3 regions of the Paenibacillus aurantius genome follow, and region 2 is predicted to be linked to each of the others. Evidence: predicted binding sites of a transcription regulator. Region 2 holds the regulator's gene; each other region holds the start of a gene.
The links. Region 2 encodes Rex, which represses fermentation and respiration genes when NADH is low (regulators of the CRP and FNR family bind a similar motif). Its sites were predicted from a motif close to TTGTGAAATATTTCACAA; they were not measured.

Region 1 (6,101 bases), 2.4 Mb from region 2:
ATCTTTTTTATTTCAACCGGATAGGCTCCGGGGTTACTGAACCATCGAATTGAAGCCCATGATCCACATGGAGCCCGCCACGATAACGAAGACGATGAAGACCCCAAGGATGAGGGCCATGACGTTGTACCGCGGCTTCTCCCCTTCCCTCAAGTGCATGAAGAAGACCAGCTGAATGAGGAACTGCATAACCGCCAGCACCATGATGATGACGATAGTCGCCGTTTTCTCGAACACATGGTTCATGACGAGCACGATAGGAATGATCGTCAGGACGATCGATAGCAGAAACCCGATCACATACTGCTTGAGCGAGCCGTGGGCCTCGTGGCCGTGGGCGTCATGCCCCTGGGTTGGCTGTGCCATGCTACATCACCCCCATCAAGTAAACGACGGTCAGCAGGAAGATCCAGATGACGTCCAGGAAGTGCCAGTACAAGGAAACGGTGGTGACCTTGCGCTTCGTCACGGCCGTAATGCCGCGGCGCTTCAGCTGAAACATGAGGCCGACCATCCAGCCGAGGCCGATCGAGACGTGAAGCCCGTGCGTGCCGACCAGCGTGAAGAAGGCCGACAGGAAGGCACTGCGGGAAATCGTGGCGCCTTCGTGCGCCAGGTTGATGAACTCGTTCACCTCAAGCCCGATAAAGGCGGCGCCGAGCACGGCGGTCACGATGAGCCAGTTGATCAGGCTTTTGACTTTGCCTTGGTGCATCGCGAGTGTCGCGAGCCCGCTTGTGAACGAGCTCGTGAGCAGAATGAACGTCTCGGCGATGACCCCGGGCATTTCGAAGAGCTCAGCGCCTGTCGGTCCGCCGTCATAATGCGTACGGAGAACCATATAGGTCGCGAACAGGGTTCCGAACAGAATACAGTCGGTGACGAGGAAGATCCAGAAGCCCAATACCTTCAGGCCTTCGTGGTCCTCGTGGTGGTCATGCCCATGATCGGCATGTCCCGCTGCGGCTGTTTGTGCCATTTATACATTCCCCCTTAGCGCCAATTCGGTCTCACGGACCTCTTCGGCCGGGATATAGTAGTCGGTGTCGTACGAGAAGGAGCGGGCGATGAGGCATCCGAAGACGCCGATCATGCCGGGCACGGCCATCCACATCCAGCCGAAGACGAAGCCGAAGCCGGCCACGAACCAGAAGACGGACATGATGAACGGAATGGACGAGTTTTTGGGCATATGAATCGGTTCATAGTGATCCGGACGGATTTTATCCAAGCCCTTCTCCTTCATATCCCACCAAGCGTCCTGCTCCTTCACTTCCGGCACAACGGCGAAGTTGTACACCGGAGGAGGCGAAGGAATCGACCATTCGAGCGTGCGGCCGCCCCACGTATCGCCCGTCAGGTCGCGGTCGCCCTTCTTGATGCTGTAGCTGATCTGCCATACCTGGAAGATGAACCCGATCCCCATCATAAACGCCCCCACGGTGGAGACGATGTTGTAAGGGGCCCAGCCCATGTCCCACCCGTAGGTGTACACGCGGCGGGTCATTCCCATGAAGCCGAGAGCATACTGCGGCATGAAGCACAGGTAGAAGCCGATGTTCCACAGCCAGAACGCCCATTTACCGAGACGCTCGTCGAGCTTGAAGCCGAACAGCTTAGGCCACCAGTAGTAAATCCCTGCCAGGTAGCCGAACACAACGCCGCCGATCAGCACCTGGTGGAAGTGAGCGATCAGGAAGTAGCTGTTGTGGTACTGGTAATCCGCCGGAGCCACGGCCAGCATGACCCCGGTCGCCCCGCCCACGACGAAGCACGGGATAAAAGCAAGCGTCCAAAGCATCGGCTGCTTCATCTGTATCCGTCCACGGAACATTGTAAACAGCCAGTTGAACACCTTGACCCCGGTCGGGATCCCGATGGCCATCGTCGAGATGGCGAAGAACGCGTTGACGTCCGCGCCGGCGCCCATCGTAAAGAAGTGATGGACCCAGGTAAAGAACGACAGAACCGATATGAGCATCATGGAGAACACCATGGATTTGTAGCCGAATACTTTCTTCTTAGAGAAGACGCTGACGATCTCGGAGAAGATCCCGAAGGCCGGAATGACGACGATGTACACCTCAGGGTGACCCCACATCCAGATGAGGTTGACGTACATCATCGGGTTGCCGCCGCCGTCAAGCGTAAAGAAGTGGGCGCCCAGGAACCGGTCGAGGAACAGAAGCGCCAGGGTAACGGTCAGGATCGGGAACGCGAAGATGATCATGACGCAGCTCGACAGAACCGACCAGGAGAACAGCGGCATTTTCATCATTTTCATGCCCGGTGCGCGCATCTTGAGGATGGTCACCATGAAGTTGATTCCTGTCGCCAGCGACCCGATCCCGGAGATCTGGATGCCCCAGATATAGAAGTTCTGGCCTACGCCGGGCGAGCTCGACATTTCGGAAAGAGGCGGATAGCTGAGCCAGCCGGCATCCGGCGAGCCGCCGATGACGAAGGACAGATTGAACAGCATCGCACCCATGAAGAAGAGCCAGAAGCTGAGTGCGTTAAGAAACGGATAGGCAACGTCACGCGCGCCAAGCTGAAGCGGCACGACCATGTTGAAGAGCGCGAACATCATCGGCATCGCCATGAAGAGAATCATGATCGTGCCGTGCGTCGTGAAGACCGCGTTGTAGTGCTCGGCGTTCAGGAATTCCACGTTCGGCAGCGCCAGCTGGGCGCGCATGAGCAGCGCGTCCACCCCGCCGCGGAACAGCATGAGAAGAGAGGAGATCAGGTACATGATCCCGATCTTTTTATGGTCAACGGTGGTCAGCCACTCTTTCCAGAGCCAGCCCCATTTCTTGTAATAGGTAAGAACAAAGAGAATGGCAATCATCGTCAGCGCAATGGAAACGTCCGCGCCGTAGATGAGCGGGTCGCCGGTCACGAAGAACGTGGAGGCGAAATCTTTGATTTTATCCAGCATGGGATTCCTCCCTTCCTTTCTACTTGCCCATATTCATATGGGACATATCGTGATTGCTGCCGCCACCGGTTGTTCCTTCGGATTTCCCGGCTTCCGGCTCCCCGGCTTTATGCGGGTTTCCTCCATGCTCCATGTACGAGCCACCGTTCTTGTCGACGATCTCATCAAATAGCTCCGGAGGATAGGAAGAGTAGAAGACCGGCTTCTCGACCGAGCCCGGCTTGGCCAGCTCCTGGTAGCCTTCCTTCGTCAGAGCGGCGTTCGGACCGCTGGCGATTCCCTTGGCCCATTCGTTGAACTCGGCCTGCGGCTTCGCTTCCACCTGGAACCTCATGTGGGCGAATTCCTTGCCGCTGAAGTTCGCGCCGGTGCCGTAGTATTCACCCGGCTGGTCCGCCTGCAGCCACAGCTGCATGGCCATGCCCGGCATCGTGTACGCCTGACCGCCGAGCTGAGGAACCCAGAAGGAGTTCATCGGAGCATCGGACGTCATCTGGAAGTGCACCGGAACACCTGCTGGAATCTGCACGTAGTTGACGGTTGCGATCTTCTGGTCGGGATAGGTAAACAGCCATTTCCAGTCGAGAGACGTCACCTGGATGACCAGTGGCTTCGTGTCCGCCGCTACCTTGGGCTTCGCGAGTGCGTACGTATCCCGCACCGTGTAGGCGCCGAGAATCCCGATAATGATGATGGGAATGCCCCACCAGATCGTCTCCAACAGCTTGCTGTCGTGCCAGTCCGGCTTGTAAGGAGACTTGTTGTCCGGCGTATCCCGGTACCGGTATACGATAAAGGCGAGAAGCGCCAGAACCGGGATCACGACAATCGCGCAGAGAATGACGGAGATGATAATAAGCTTTTGCTGCGTCTCGGCCACCGGCCCCTTCGGGTCGAGGACGATGAATTTGTCAGAGCAGCCGGACAGCAGCACCATGGTCATGGCGGCGGTCAAGAGCACTTTAAGGCGGCTCAGCCATTTGGTTTTGCCCATAATTCCACCCTCTCTATAAACCTCTAGAAACGTATCGTCTAATTTCTTATTCAGCATACCAGATGCGGCTCGCGCGGGAACCCCGGTTAACAAATACGTCAACATTCTGTTCCTTTTTCGACGAAAAGTGTTCAACAAATGTTCTAAATTTCACAAAGTCCCGGAAAAACAAGGCGTGGAGCCGCCGGGAAAGCGTCCGGACGGCCTTTGCGCTATGACCTTTCTCACACGCGCAACAAGGAATTAGGACACAAAAAAACCCGGCAGCCGGTTTCCCGGTGCCAGGCTTAAGGGGGCTTGACGCTCTAGGCTTACGAAAGAGCGCCGTCGTTGTGACCGCGCGCCAGGTTGTTGATCTCTTCGGCCGTTTCGGCCGGCAGGCGGTTGCGGAAATAGCTGATGATGATGTTCACGGCGTCCTCGCACTGCTCGGCGGACATGCCGGTTTGCTGCTGAACGAGCTCGACCAGCTGATGCTTCATGGGACCCTCCATCCTGCCTCGGCTCTAGAGGCTTATTTATCGGTTAGCCCCGGGCAGACCGGCCGGTCTTGTCGTGACCAGACCACCGCTCCTGCTCTGCAGGCTCTTCCGTTAGGATGCACCCGAAGCACAAAACGATACGTCCCTTGGATGGGCTACCTCTGTGCGGCCCCTCCTCTGCGTATCCCTTCGGTCCGACCGCCGCCGGTCTATTCCCGATTAGCCAGTCTATAGGCTTTCCGCAGGGAAGATGGCCCCTCTCCGGCCCTTTCCGATCCATTCTCCTTTAGAAGGCAAAAAACCGGCCCGTTCATTAGAACGGCCGGCCGTTAAGGTCGTATGGGGGAGATCCGGTTATTCCTTCTCGTCTACCTTGCGGTTATGGACCCAGCGGATCATCGTTCCGATCGTAAAAATCTGCACGCTCGCAATTAGGAAGCCGATGCCCACCATAAGGCCCAGGTTCGTATCGCGGAAGTCGCTGATCGTCATCAGGCAGAGCAGCACGCCTACGGCCAGAACACCCCATGCAATCGCTGTCATCGCCGTGTTTACTTTAGCGCCGCTTTCCTTCGAGATCTCTATGGTTTTGGCCGGATATTGTCTAAGTGCCATCTTCAACACTCCATTCCGTTGAATAGTGATGGCTTTATTGTAACACAAAAGACACGTTTCGTTCAAACTTTGTTCAATTATTTATCAAGATTTAGACAAATCTCCCGGGAGGCCCGTAAACGTGAAGGCCCGCCCTCCCGGCTCACCGGATAAAGACAGGCCTTCCCACTACACTTACGCCGCTATGCCGGGAGGCTTCGCTCCATCCAGCTTTGAATCTCTTGCTCCGTCATCGGCTTGCCGTAATAATACCCCTGCATGACATCGCAGCCCGAGGAGCGGAGGAAGGCCATCTGGGCTTCCGTCTCGACTCCCTCCGCCACCAGCCGCAGGTTCAGCTGGCGGGCCATCATAATGATAGCCAGAATGATAGCCTGCTTCGATTCCAGGTTGCTCTCCCGGATGAACAGCTGGTCGATCTTGAGCGTATCGATCGGCATCTTGTCTAGAGAACCAAGCGCGGAATACCCCGATCCGAAATCATCCATCGCCACCGTCACCCCAAGCCCGCGAAGCTCCTCCAGCTGACGGACGATGTCTTCGATGTCGTAGAGCAGCAGGGACTCCGTTATTTCAAGCTCCAAGTATTCCGGCGCCAGGGATGAGAGCTGAAGAGCCTCGCCGACCATTTCGCCCAAGTTCTGGCTCTCGAAGACCCGGATCGACAGATTGACGGCCACCTTCTGGGACGGCAGCCCCTCCTCCTGCCAGCGGCGGTTCTGGAGGCAGGCCTCCTGCAGCACCCAGCGGGTGAGAGGCACGATCAGTCCCGTTTCCTCCGCAATGGGAATAAATTCGGCGGGGGAGATCGTCCCGATGTCCGGATGTTTCCACCGGACCAGAGCCTCGACCCCGGCGGGCTGCTGGTGCCGGGCATCCCATTTGGGCTGGTACAGCACGAAGAATTCCCCCCGCACCAGCGCCCGGCGCATGTCCTTCTCCAGGCCGAGCTTCCGGACAAGCCGGCGGTCCATCTCTTCGTTGAACACGCGGTGCCGGTTCTTTCCCGAGGTCTTCGCCTGGTACATGGCGGTGTCCGCCGTTTTCATCAGCGCCGCACGCGTGGAGC
Region 2 (6,101 bases):
GTGCGTATTTACCAGCCCCGGCATGTAGAGTCGGTTGCGTCCGTCCACTATTTCCCCGTAATCGGCTCCCTCCGCCGGGGCATCCTTACCTATGTAGGAGATGGTGTCCCCATCTATTTCCATGTAACCCTCGATTAACGGACAAGTTTCATCCGCTGTCAGGAACAGGCCGTTTTTGACCAAAGTTTTGCTCACTTGCACCTTTCCTTTCCGTTCTGGATTCCAGCACTTTTTTAATGTACCTCTTCACCTTCGCAAAATCAAGAAAAGATCCCCTTTCCGGCACCCGAACATTGCATTCGGAAGGACATGTATGCTATTTTAAAATTTATGAACAAACTAATCGGCAGGACCATAATTAGGGGGTAACTTGGAATGTTTACAAGCAAAAAGGGAGAAACCGACTTCTTCATGCTGCTGATCGATGCAGCCCAAAATACATTGGAAGCCGCCCATCTGTTCCGTCAAGCCATGAATGGCGACAAGCCGCCCGCAACGTACTACGACAAGCTTAAGGATCTGGAGCACAAGGGAGACGCCATCACCCACCAGATTTACAAAGGCTTAAACAAAGTGTTCATCACCCCCATTGACCGAGAGGACATTATGGAATTGGCCATGACCATGGATGACGTGCTGGATGGCATCGAGGCCACCATCGCCCGGTTCGATTACCTGAACATCGAGCAGTCGGACTCTTATATGAAGGAATTCTCGGCCATTATCGTCTCGTCCTGTCAGCATATTCTGGACGCCTTTAAGCTCCTCTCCAAGAAGAAATACATGCAGATTACAGAGCATACCCTCCAGATCAACTCGCTCGAAAATGAAGCGGACAAGCTGATGCGCGAAGGCATCCGGGCCATTTTCACCGCCCAGAAGGATCCCTATACCGACTTTAAGATCAAGGAAACCTACGAGCGTCTGGAAGACACAACCGACGCCTGTGAGGACGTCGCCAATATTCTGGAAAGCATCGTTCTCCGCTACGCATAAACTTAAAATTCCTTACTATAGAAAACGGAGCCCGGGTAACCGGTGCTCCGTTTATTTTATTGGCCGATAAACCGGCTTAATCCAAATAGTAAGCCAAGCTCTGCAGCTCGGTGGTAAAATCAGCGTAATGCACCCGGATTTCGGCCGGCACCCGAATAATGATGGGCGCAAAGTTAAGGATAGCCTCCACTCCGGATTTCACAAAATCATCCGCCACCTTCTGGGCTTCCGACGCCGGCACGGTGATGATGCCTATCCGAACTTTGTTAGCCTGAATCGTTTCCACGAGCTCGGACATCGGTTTTACCGTCAGGTTGTTGATTTGCTGTCCGATTTTGTCGGGCATGGAGTCGAACACGGCGACGATCTTCATGTTGTCCTTCAGATAGGCGTTATAGTTGCTCAAGGCCCGGCCCAGATTACCGGCTCCGACCAAGGCAACGTTAATATACTGATCCAGCTTAAGAATCTGCCGGATCTTCTCAATCAGGTATCCGACGTCGTACCCGATGCCCTTCTTCCCGAACTCTCCGAAATAAGCAAGGTCCTTTCGGATTTGGGCCGGATTCAGATCCAGCTTATGCCCCAAATCCTGGGAGGAAACCGTCTGGACATCCTTCATCCTCAGCTCATTTAAGTAACGCAAATATATGGGAAGCCGCCTGACGACGGCCTCGGATATTTTCATGGTTTTCATACCGGCTCCCCCTCCATCCATTCCTTGATCCGCGGCGCCATTTGGGCAGAGGTCATGCTCTCAATCTTGGGTCCGGGCAGCGAATAAAGAAAGTATTTGCCATACTGGGTGTCGATCACCCGGGTATCATATAAAATAACGATTCCTTTATCCTGAGCCGTTCGCACCAACCGACCGAACCCCTGCTTGAACCGGATGACGGCTTGAGGAACCGACAGCTTCATGAACGGGTTCTGGTTGTTCTTCTTGATCTGGTCGCATTTTGCTTCCACGACCGGATGAGTAGGAGGCTGAAACGGCAGACGAACGATCGCCAGGCACGTCAGGGCTTCTCCCGGAATATCAACGCCTTCCCAGAAGCTGCTTGTGCCGAGCAGGACACTCGGCCCCCCGGTTTGAAAGAGCTTGGTCAGCTTGCTCCGGTTCCCGCTGTCAATGCCTTGACCCAGCACTTGGATCCCTTCGGGCAGCAGCCGCTCCCTCAGCTCCGCATGTACCTGTTTAAGCATCCGGTAGGAGGTGAAGAGCACGAGCATGCGGCCTTGGGTAGTACGGGCGACATCGGCTAGCGATTGGACAAGCTTCTCAAGGAAAAGTCCTTCTCCTCCAGGCCCTTTTACCCCCGGGAAGTCCCGGGGAACGCAGACCAGAGCCTGCTTGCGGTAATTGAACGGAGAAGGAAGCAAGACCGTACGGAGCTTTTCCTTGGCTTTTTCCCCATTCAAGCCGAACTGATCGGCGGTATAGTCAAACTTCTTATCCACCGACAGGGTAGCGGAGGTCATTATCACGCTGTCCTTGGCCTCGAAGAAATGCTCCTGCAGCATACGGGACACGCTCACGGGGACGCTGACCAGCTGGAGCGATTTCATCTTGTAATAAGTGCCGGCTTCCATCCAGTAGACGTAGTCCGGATCCGACCGTTTCATAAAGAAACGGAGGGCGTCCCGATGGCGGTACAGCTCCTTCACTGTGCCCCCCAGGTCTGTAACGAGGCTCTGGGCATCCACAACCTCCTGAACTTCTTTCACATCGGCCAGAAGCTTGTCCAATTGACGAAGAACCGAGCTGAGGGAGTCAAATAGGCTCTCTTCCATGGCGACCAGCGTGCCCCACTGGGAAGGAAGAGCCTCGTCCTTTACCCGGTAGACCAGCTGACCCGCCTCTCCCGCCTGCCCGTCACTATTAGCGGCCAGCACGTCATAGAATAACGAAGCAAGCTCCTCCCATTGCTCCTTAATCTCCATTAATTTCGGATAGAAGGAATCGATCGTTTCGCACCAGCGGGCCGCCGTTTCCTGGAACAAATCGTCCGAACGGCTGATTTTGGCTCTCAGCATCGGAAGCTGGCCCATCTTGCTGTCTTTGAACAGCCAGGAGATGGTGTTCAGGATCGATAGGTATTGGACGTCCAGCCCCAGATGCTTGCTCGCCACCTCTTCAAAATGATGGGCCTCGTCGATCACCAGGTGCTTATAGGCAGGCAGCAGCCGGTTCTCCGCTTTGATATCCGTGAAGAGCATGGAGTGATTGGTGATCACGACATCCGCGGTCTGGGCTTCATTGCGGGCGCGGTGATAGTAGCATTTCTTGAACCATGGGCAGCTCCGGTTGAGACAGGAGTCCGTGTCACTAGCCACCGTCCGCCAGAATTCGCCGCCCCTCGGTCCAAAGTGCAATTCCTCCTCGTCCCCGCTTCCCGTCTCAGTCAGCCAGACAATCATCTGGGCCGCGGTGATCAGATCCTCGCGGCGGTTCTCATATTCGGCGTAGGTTACCTTCTGCTCGAACTTCCGGAGACACAGGTAGTGGCTCCTTCCTTTAAGCAGGGCGGCCCGGAACGGAACCGGAAAAATTTCATGGAGAAGAGGAAGATCCCTCTGCTTCAGCTGCTCCTGTAGGTTGATGGTATGGGTACTGACGAGAACCTTCTTCTCGTTCTGAATGCCGTAATACAGGGCCGGCACCAAGTAACCCAGGGATTTCCCGGTCCCTGTCCCCGCTTCAATCATCAAATGCCGGTCTTCTTCGAAGGAAGAGGTAACCTCCTGGATCATCTGGTCTTGGGCTTTTCTCTCTTCGAACACCTCGAATTTCGTCGCGAGGGAGCTCTTGATTCGCTCGTAGAAGGGTTCAAACTCAACGGCCAGATGCTCTTTGACCTGCTCCTCGCTCCGTTCAAGCTCTTCCTCTCCCCAATCTTCGACATTCAAAGCGAACTGGCGGAAGTATTTATAGTGATCCGGGTCCAGGGTCACCGTCATTTCCTTGCGCTTCCCTTGCTCGGTCATAAACCAGGCCAGATCGGTCGTCTCGTCCTGAAAAAGAGCCGCCAGCCTCTGCACGGTAAGTAGCGGAAGCTCCTCAAACTTCTGGATGCAGCGAAGCCAAAGCTCCGCCGTGACTTCCGCGTCGGAATCGGCTTGATGCGGCCGCTCATGCGGGATCCCCAGCGCCTGGCACGCATTGGACAGCTGAAGGCTCGTAAGATTGGGGAAAAGCATGCGAAGCAGGTCGATGGTGTCCAGCACCATTCCGTTGAACGGAAAATACCCGCAGGTCTCCAAAGCACGTTGAAGAAACCCCAGGTCGAAGGAAACGTTATGTCCGACCAGAATGCTCCCTTTTAGAAGGTGCTGCATTTCCATGATGACGGTTTCGATTCCAGGCGCGTCTTGGACCTGCTCCTCGGTGATCCCGGTTAATGAGGTAATAAACGGAGGAATGGGAACGGTCGGCTTGACATAGGAGCTGTACCTTTCCGTTATCCGTTCGTCTTCTATAATAACGAGGCCAACCTGGATAATTTCGTCTGCAGGTTGGCCTCCGGTTGTTTCAAAATCAAGCACAGCAAATTTCATTTTGGTTCCAACCAATCCCTTCCTAGAACTCCTGACCCTAAGGTAGCATACCGCAGCGCGGCTGTCCACGATTTAAGGGAGAAGATCGGGCTGTTCCCTGTGGTAGGGCCACAATTTCTTGTCCCACAAAACCGGCTCCAGGCAGGAAGAGTCGGTCAGGTCAGCCATTTTGAAATAATCGTAAGCCTTCTCCATATTCCGGTTCTGAACCTGGATGCAGCCCATGGCATTGTAGGAAATAGCTTTAAGTGTCGCATTCTCGGTCAGGGGGACCAAAAGCTGAAAGTGCCGGTACGCTTCCCCCGTTTCCCCTGTCCGGAGGAGCCCCATGGCCAAATAAATCCGGCCGAGCAGAAAATCCGGCTGTTCCCGCACCACTTCCCGAAAGGCTTCCACCGCCTGGTCAAACATGTACAGCTTATAATACCCTTGGGCCTTGACGAATTTCTCAGATAAACCGCCGGCAAAGGACGGAGGCTTGGGAAGGGGGACGGAGGCGTTCTCGGCAAAGCGTGCCATGGCTTCGGCCATCCGCTCCTCAAAGCGCAGCCACTCCTCCATGCAGACATCGCTCATATGACGCAAAGCCGCAAGCTGCTCCTCCCTTTCCTCCCTGTCGCCTCCCGGAGTATGATAATCATGAATAATTTCGTCCAGAACCTCATTCATTGTCGCAAATATTTCCTTAAACACGGCTCCCACCCACCTTGCGCTAATGTTGGTCCCGATGTACCTTCATTCTTTGTTAGGCAGGGAGGTTTAATACAGTGTAAATGAACCCTCGACCAGTATGGAGCTGGAAAGGCTCCGGTCAAATGACGGTGGAATGAAGTTCTTTGTAGCGGGTTTGAACAACCTTGTTCTGGCCGTCCAGAATGGCGACCTTGGGTTGATGGTGACGGGCTTCTTCATCGGTCATCATCGCATAAGAGATGATGATGACCTGGTCACCCGGCTGAACCAGCCGCGCGGCGGCGCCGTTCAAGCATACCACGCCGGATCCGCGGGGACCTGGAATAATGTACGTTTCGAGGCGGGCGCCGTTGTTGTTGTTGACGATTTGAACCTTCTCATTCGGATACATATCCACGAGATCGATCAAATCTTCATCTATCGTAATGCTGCCCACATAGTTCAGGTTGGCTTCCGTCACGGTGGCCCGGTGGAGCTTCCCTTTCATCATGGTTCTAAACATGTTCATTCCCCTTTCTGCTGCCGGCTCTCCTTATTGAATCTCCCCGTAGGGGATCAACCGGTTGTCAATAAGCCGGGTTTGCCCGAAACGGACCGCCAGGGCGATCAGCAGTCCTTTATCCAATTCGTTATGCTCTCCCTCTTTCGGCTCGGTAAGCGAGGGGTAGCTCAGCACTTCCACATAATCAATATCCGCAGACGGTGAGCTTTGAATATAATCCGTTATCCGTCGAGTAAGCGCCTCAACCCGGCCCCCTTCCGCTGCCAGCCAACGATCCGACAGGGCGAGCGCCTGGGAAAGAACGAGGGCTTCCTTGCGGTGCTCTTCGCTTAAGTAAACGTTTCTCGAGCTT
Region 3 (6,101 bases), 2.0 Mb from region 2:
CTTCGGGTGAAGGAAGGGCAAATGGTCGAGGTGGTATTGGCCAACCGGGATGTGGAGGCGGGCGTTTCCATCCACTGGCACGGTTATGATGTGCCCAATGCAATGGACGGCATTCCGGGCATGACCCAGAACGCCGTCAAGCCCGGCGAATCGTTCCGCTATAAATTCCGGGCGAAGCAGACCGGAACCTACTGGTTTCACTCTCACCAGCAGTCCTCCGAGCAGGTGGAGAAAGGGCTGTTCGGCAGGCTGATCGTCGAACCGGCCGAGGAGCCCTCCCCGTATGACGTGGAAGAAACGATTGTCCTTCACCGGTGGAAGACGGACCGGGGGTATCGGACCGCTTTTGGGCTGGAGGATGGGACGCGGACGCTTCCAATCCCTTCCGGGCGAACGGTCCGGCTGCGGATAATCAACACGGATAACCTTTCTGCGGCTTATCTGCTTCAGGGAACGCTCTATGCCGTGACGGCGATAGACGGGACGCCGATCCGGCAAGCCGCCCTCCTGCCGGAGAACACGTCGTTTCAGATCGGCTCGGGAGGACGGTACGATCTTACTTTCCGGATGCCGGGAGGCCCGGTTTATTTGAAGGCGGGGGCGGCGGACGACCCAGAGGGGCCGGTGCTGGTGCTCTCGCCGGACAACGATGCCCCGGCTCCCGTATTTCAGCCGCCCTCCGGAAGCTTCGATCCCGGCAGTTACGGGCTTGCGGCGGAGAACGGAGTGACGACAAAGACCGCAAAGTTTGACCGCGAGTTCCGGATGATCTTCGGCAACCGGATGGGCTTTTATAACGGGGTGTTTCATTTCCTGTGGACGATTAACGGCCGGGTGCTTCCCGATACGCCGACCTTCGTCGTCAAAGAAGGGGAGAAGGTGAAGATGACCTTCGTGAACCGCAGCCTGGCGGAGCATCCCATGCATCTCCACGGCCACCATATGACCGTGCTGAAGCACAACGGGAAGCGGGTCGCGACTCCCTGGATAACCGATACTTTAAATGTGGCCCCGGGGGATACGTACGAGGTCGGGTTCGTCGCCGATAATCCGGGCATGTGGATGGATCACTGCCACAACCTCTATCACGCGGCCACCGGCATGATCCTTCATCTCATGTACGACGGGGTGCGGCCTTCCTATGAAGCGGGGACGCGTTCCGGCAATTTGCCGGATTGACCGGCTCTGCGAGCGCCGAATAGACCCCGTACCGCCCCGAATGAAACCGCGTCAAATGGCATACGCTAAGCCTGTCCCGATACGGACGGGCTTTTTTTGGGCAGGTTCCCCTTGCGTAAAGCAGAGAGCGAAGCTGCCAAAAAAAGATGGTGATTTTTTTGCGGAAAAGAATGAAAAGTTTAACGTTTAGGTATACAATGGAAGGAGTAGCGATCGTGTTCACCGCTGATCATGTGAAAGCTTCTTCTTGTAAGATGTGAAGTTTTTCACTTGCCACTATATGTGAATGGATTCACTAGATGGAAAAACGGCCTTGCGACACGGATAGGACCCCATTCGCTGCACATCACGAGTTGATTGAGGAGGAGCGTTGACATGTTGGAAACGAAAGAAAAGGAAACGGAAGCCGTAGCCGCAACCGAGCCTGCCGCCGCTAGACCGGATGTTCTGGAACAGCTGCTGAAGCCGGAGGTTCAAGAAGCGCTGACGGTTCTCGTGGATCAGCTGCCGAAGCTGGCCGAGATGATGACCCTCATGACCAAAACCTATGACCTGGCCCAGAAGGTAGCTTCGGACCGCGTCCTGATCCAAGATATGGTCGGAGGCTTTATGGAAGTAGCCAAGCCGATTGAAGAGAAGGTCAAGCACCTGGCCTCCGCCGCGATCGAAGCCAACGACCGGGCCGAGAAGAGCGACGAAACGATCGGCCTGTTCGGCATGCTGCGCCTCTTGAAGGATCCCGAGTTGCAGAAAATGCTGCGCTTTGGCCAATCCTATCTGGACATCCTAAGCGAGAGAAAACGGGGGGAGGACCACCATGAGTAAGCAAATTCTGATTCTGGGCGCCGGCTACGGCGGCCTGCTGAGCGCGCTGTCCGCCCGTGCCAACCTTTCGCCGCAGGAAGCGACGATTACCGTGATCAACCGGGTAGGCTCCCACCAGATCATCACCGAGCTTCACCGTCTGGCGGCAGGCAACGTCGCTGAGAAGGCGGTGGCTCTTCCTCTGGAGAAGCTGCTTAAGGATAAAGAGATTAACCTGAAGGTCGGCTCGGTTCAAGCGATTGACGTGGAAGGACGCAAGGTTACCCTCGAGGACGGCACCTTCTACCGCTACGATGCCCTCGTGATGGCGCTCGGCAGCGAAACGAACTACTTCGGCATCCCGGGCTTGCAGGAGAACAGCCTCACGCTGAAATCCGTTGCCGATGCGAACCGCATCTTCGCCCATGTGAAGGACCGCATCCGCGAATACAGCGTGAGCGGCAACAAAGCCGACGCAACCTTCGTGATCGGCGGCGGCGGCCTGACGGGCGTCGAGCTGGTCGGGGAGCTGGCGGACGAGCTGCCGGGCATCTGCCGCCAGTACGGTGTGGACTTCGCCGACGTGTCCCTTTACCTCGTAGAGGCCATGCCGACCATTCTGCCGATCTTCTCGGCGGATTTGATCCAGCGGGCCACCACGAGCCTCGAGAGCCGCGGAGTTCAGTTCCTGACTGGGCTGCCGATCACGGAAGTGAACGGAGCTGTGGTCAGCCTGAAGGACGGGCGCACGATCGAAGCGGGCACCGTCGTTTGGACCGGCGGCGTACAAGGCAGCACACTCGTGGCGAACAGCGGCGTGGAAGTTAACCGCGGCCGCGCTACCGTTAACGAGTTCCTGCAATCCGTTTCCCACCCGGACGTGTTCCTGGCCGGCGACTGCGCGGTCGTCTTCGGTCCGGAAGGCCGCCCTTATCCGCCTACGGCCCAGCTGGCCTGGCAGATGGGCGAGCTGGTTGGCGCCAACATCGCGGCTCATTTCCGCAGCGGCAAAATGGCCTCCTTCCAGCCGGTGTTCTCCGGTACTCTCGCGAGCCTGGGCCGCAAGGACGGCATCGGCGCCATCGGCGAAACGGGCATCGAGTTGAAGGGCCTTCCCGCTTCCCTCATGAAGAAAGCGAGCAATGCCCGCTATCTGACGCACATCAACGGATTGTTTGCCCTGGCTTACTAATAGCCGGCCTGCACGATCCGGACACATTCATTCACCGCCAACCGTTTCCCCGGCCGCGTGCCGCCCGGGGGAGCGGTTTTTCTATTGCCATGACGGACAAGTCCGGTCTGCCCGATCGTATGGCAGGCCTATGTAGCAAGGGGCGGATCAGCGGGTAATCTATAGGAGAAAGCATTTCACCGATAGAAGGGAGAGGCAGGCATGAACATGATTCAGGAGGGCAATGCGTTTCTCATAAAGGAAGGAGACGAGGTGGTCGGGGAGGTGACCTTCCGGATGGCCGGCGATAAGACGCTGGTGCTCGACCATACTTTCGTGGCGCCGGAGAAGCGGGGCCAGAAGCTGGCCGAGGACCTGATCCGGCGGGTGGTCGAATATGCGCGGGAGACGAACCGCAAGGTCGTTCCCGCCTGCTCGTACGCCGACGCCCAGTTCCGCCGGCATAAGGAATATGCCGACGTATGGGAGCGTTGACGGCTTCCGTCCGCCCGGCATCCCTCCCCCTTTTGCCTCTGTAACCAAAAAGCCCTTCTCACTCCGATTGGAGCGGGAAGGGCTTTTGGTCTTGCCGGGGATTCCGTGCAGGGGCTATAGGTTAACAGCTGGAGCATAGTATTCGTGGAAACGGACGGGCTAGCAGCGGCCCGGCTTCGCTCAGCTCTTGGAGTACGAGCTTTGTAGCCGCTGCTTCCGTTCGCGGAAGGCGCTACGCCTCCATACGGGTGTGCGCGCTCGCCGCGAGAAGCTCCGGCAGCTCGGCCTTGTAGGCCTCCAGCTGGGCGGGAGTCAGGCTGCCCGCGGCGCACCGCTCCTCCAGCTGCGCGGTCAGCTCGGCCATCTGGAGGCCAACCACCTCCTGCACGCCGACGCGGCGGGCCTCGGCCACATCGGCCAGCGAACGGCCGCCGTAAAGCTCCTCGCGGAGTTCCTCTCCCGTCATGCCGAGGAGACCGGTCAGGTCCTTCCGGTCAGGCAGGGAGGGGGCGGCGGACGCTTTGGCGAGCTGGGTTTCCGGCTTGTCCGGGGCGGACGTTTTGGTCCGGTCGGAGCACAGGGTCCCGCCTACGGTAATGGTGAAGGCCATGGTGCTTATGATTAGAATTTGTTTGGGATTCATAAGGGATAAATCCTCCTTCAAGAGGTATGTACAACAGGTAATGGTTCGCGAGCCGCCATGCGGGCGGTTAACGTTTCTTACGTTTGAACGGACCGAAGGTTTCGCTTCCTGCCCTCTTCGTACCTCCAGTATAACGTCCAATTCTTAAAACCAACTTAAGGATCGATTAACGTATTCTGAATAAACGAGGCATATGCCGCCGGGAACCAGGGAAAACCATAAGAAGCGCAAGCATACCCTGGAAGAAAGCGGTGGCTCCTTTGGAAACGAAGTATGCAAAAGAAACTCGTTGTTTCAAAACCTCCCGGGTTTTCCCGACGGATGTCAACAACCATGAGACGCTGTTCGGCGGCAGGCTCATGTCCCATATTGACGATATTGCCTCCATCTCGGCGTCCAAGCTCTGCCGGGTGACGGCGGTGACGGCTTCTACCGACTCGGTGGACTTCCTGCAGCCGATCCGCACGACGGATTCGGTTTCGCTGGAGTCCTTCGTGACCTGGACGGGCAAAAGCTCCATGGAGGTGTTCGTCAAGGTGATCCGGGAAGACCTGAGGAGCGGCGAACGAAAGATTGCCGCCACCTCGTTCCTTACCTTCGTCGGTCTGGATGAGGACAACAAACCGGTTCCCGTTCCCCGGATCATTCCGGAAACCGAGGAAGAGAAGAAGCTCTACGAAACGGCGGAGATGCGGGCCCAGATGCGGAAGCACCGGCGGGAGGAGAGCAAGAAATTCGCTGATTATCTCGTGAGCACCTACCCTTGGGAATAAGGCTCACCAGTGAAGCACTCCGCCGTCCGTCCGTTTGATCCCCCGCACCTTCGCCAGCTCCTCCGCAAGCCGGAACAGGGAGAGGTCCTTCTGCTTGGCTTCCAGCATGACGTCGATCTGCTCCATGTCATGCTCCCGGCAGCGGCGGAGAAAGGCAAGCAGCGGCTCGGGATCGACATGATCGGCGTGGGAGCGGAACTCCTTGTCGTTCTTCGGGGTCGACACGTGAATCTTCATCGCCCGGTCTCCCCAGGTGGCCCGGATACGGGGAAGGAGGTCGGCGGCCGGCACAGCCGAAGGGTTGCACCAGTCATGGTGCAGATCCAGCACGAGCGGCTGCCCGAGCCGCTCGCACACCGCCAGCGTTTCCTCGGCGGTATACGTCTTGTCGTCGTTCTCGAACGTAAGCCGTTTCTTGACGGCTTCCGGAACGGCAGGGAAGTTGCGGTACAGGCGCTCGACGGCCGAGGCTTTGTCCCCGTACATTCCGCCTACATGAATATTGATGATGCCGTTCTCATCCATCCCCATCCCGTCCAGAATCGCCGCATGATAATTCAAATCGTGAATAGCGGCTTGGACAACGGAATCTTTGCCGTTCAGGAGCGTAAACTGGTTGGGATGCATGGAAAGCCGGATGCCGTGAGCGCGGGCGAATGCCCCGAGCTCCGCCAGCTCGTCCCGGTACAGGGCGCCGGCATCCAGCATCACATCGGGATGGGTGGCGAGCGGAATGAGGGACGAGGACATCCGGTAGAACCGGATGCCGTGAGCGGCGTTATAGTAAAGAATGCGCCGGGTGGCCTCCAGATTGCCCCTCCCAATCCTAACCGCATGGGCTATGGCTTCCTCGCGGGGAAGCTGCGCAAACCGCTTATACGTAAAAGTGGAGCTCGGGGTATTGTTATAGATGGCCAAAGCAATGGATACGAACCCGAGCCGGATCCTCACAAGCTTCCTCCTCCTAGCGCCTTATCCGTTAGAGTTACCGGATAAACCGTTGTCAGCTCGGCCGCGTTATCGGGCAGCCGGCCGC

Region 1: a site for Rex is predicted at 4,074-4,091, ahead of qoxA (cytochrome aa3 quinol oxidase subunit II). Genes of this name have one in related genera too.
Region 3: a site for Rex is predicted at 1,434-1,451, ahead of MJA45_RS25725 (DUF1641 domain-containing protein). Genes of this name have one in related genera too.

What each region holds. Positions count from the first base shown of each region.
Region 1 is NZ_CP130318.1:6,126,317-6,132,417, forward strand. It holds gene cyoD (cytochrome o ubiquinol oxidase subunit IV) at 34-366, opposite strand; gene cyoC (cytochrome o ubiquinol oxidase subunit III) at 368-979, opposite strand; gene MJA45_RS27760 (cbb3-type cytochrome c oxidase subunit I) at 980-2,941, opposite strand; gene qoxA (cytochrome aa3 quinol oxidase subunit II) at 2,961-3,935, opposite strand; gene MJA45_RS27770 (hypothetical protein) at 4,247-4,417, opposite strand; gene MJA45_RS27775 (hypothetical protein) at 4,772-5,032, opposite strand; gene MJA45_RS27780 (putative bifunctional diguanylate cyclase/phosphodiesterase) at 5,215-6,101, opposite strand, start outside.
Region 2 is NZ_CP130318.1:3,702,772-3,708,872, forward strand. It holds gene MJA45_RS16575 (amidohydrolase) at 1-201, opposite strand, end outside; gene MJA45_RS16580 (DUF47 domain-containing protein) at 376-996, shown strand; gene MJA45_RS16585 (redox-sensing transcriptional repressor Rex) at 1,073-1,693, opposite strand; gene dinG (ATP-dependent DNA helicase DinG) at 1,690-4,554, opposite strand; gene MJA45_RS16595 (hypothetical protein) at 4,627-5,223, opposite strand; gene panD (aspartate 1-decarboxylase) at 5,366-5,749, opposite strand; gene panC (pantoate--beta-alanine ligase) at 5,780-6,101, opposite strand, start outside.
Region 3 is NZ_CP130318.1:5,695,544-5,701,644, reverse strand. It holds gene MJA45_RS25730 (multicopper oxidase family protein) at 1-1,179, shown strand, start outside; gene MJA45_RS25725 (DUF1641 domain-containing protein) at 1,555-2,004, shown strand; gene MJA45_RS25720 (NAD(P)/FAD-dependent oxidoreductase) at 1,997-3,175, shown strand; gene MJA45_RS25715 (GNAT family N-acetyltransferase) at 3,377-3,649, shown strand; gene MJA45_RS25710 (hypothetical protein) at 3,882-4,292, opposite strand; gene MJA45_RS25705 (acyl-CoA thioesterase) at 4,553-5,065, shown strand; gene uvsE (UV DNA damage repair endonuclease UvsE) at 5,069-6,016, opposite strand.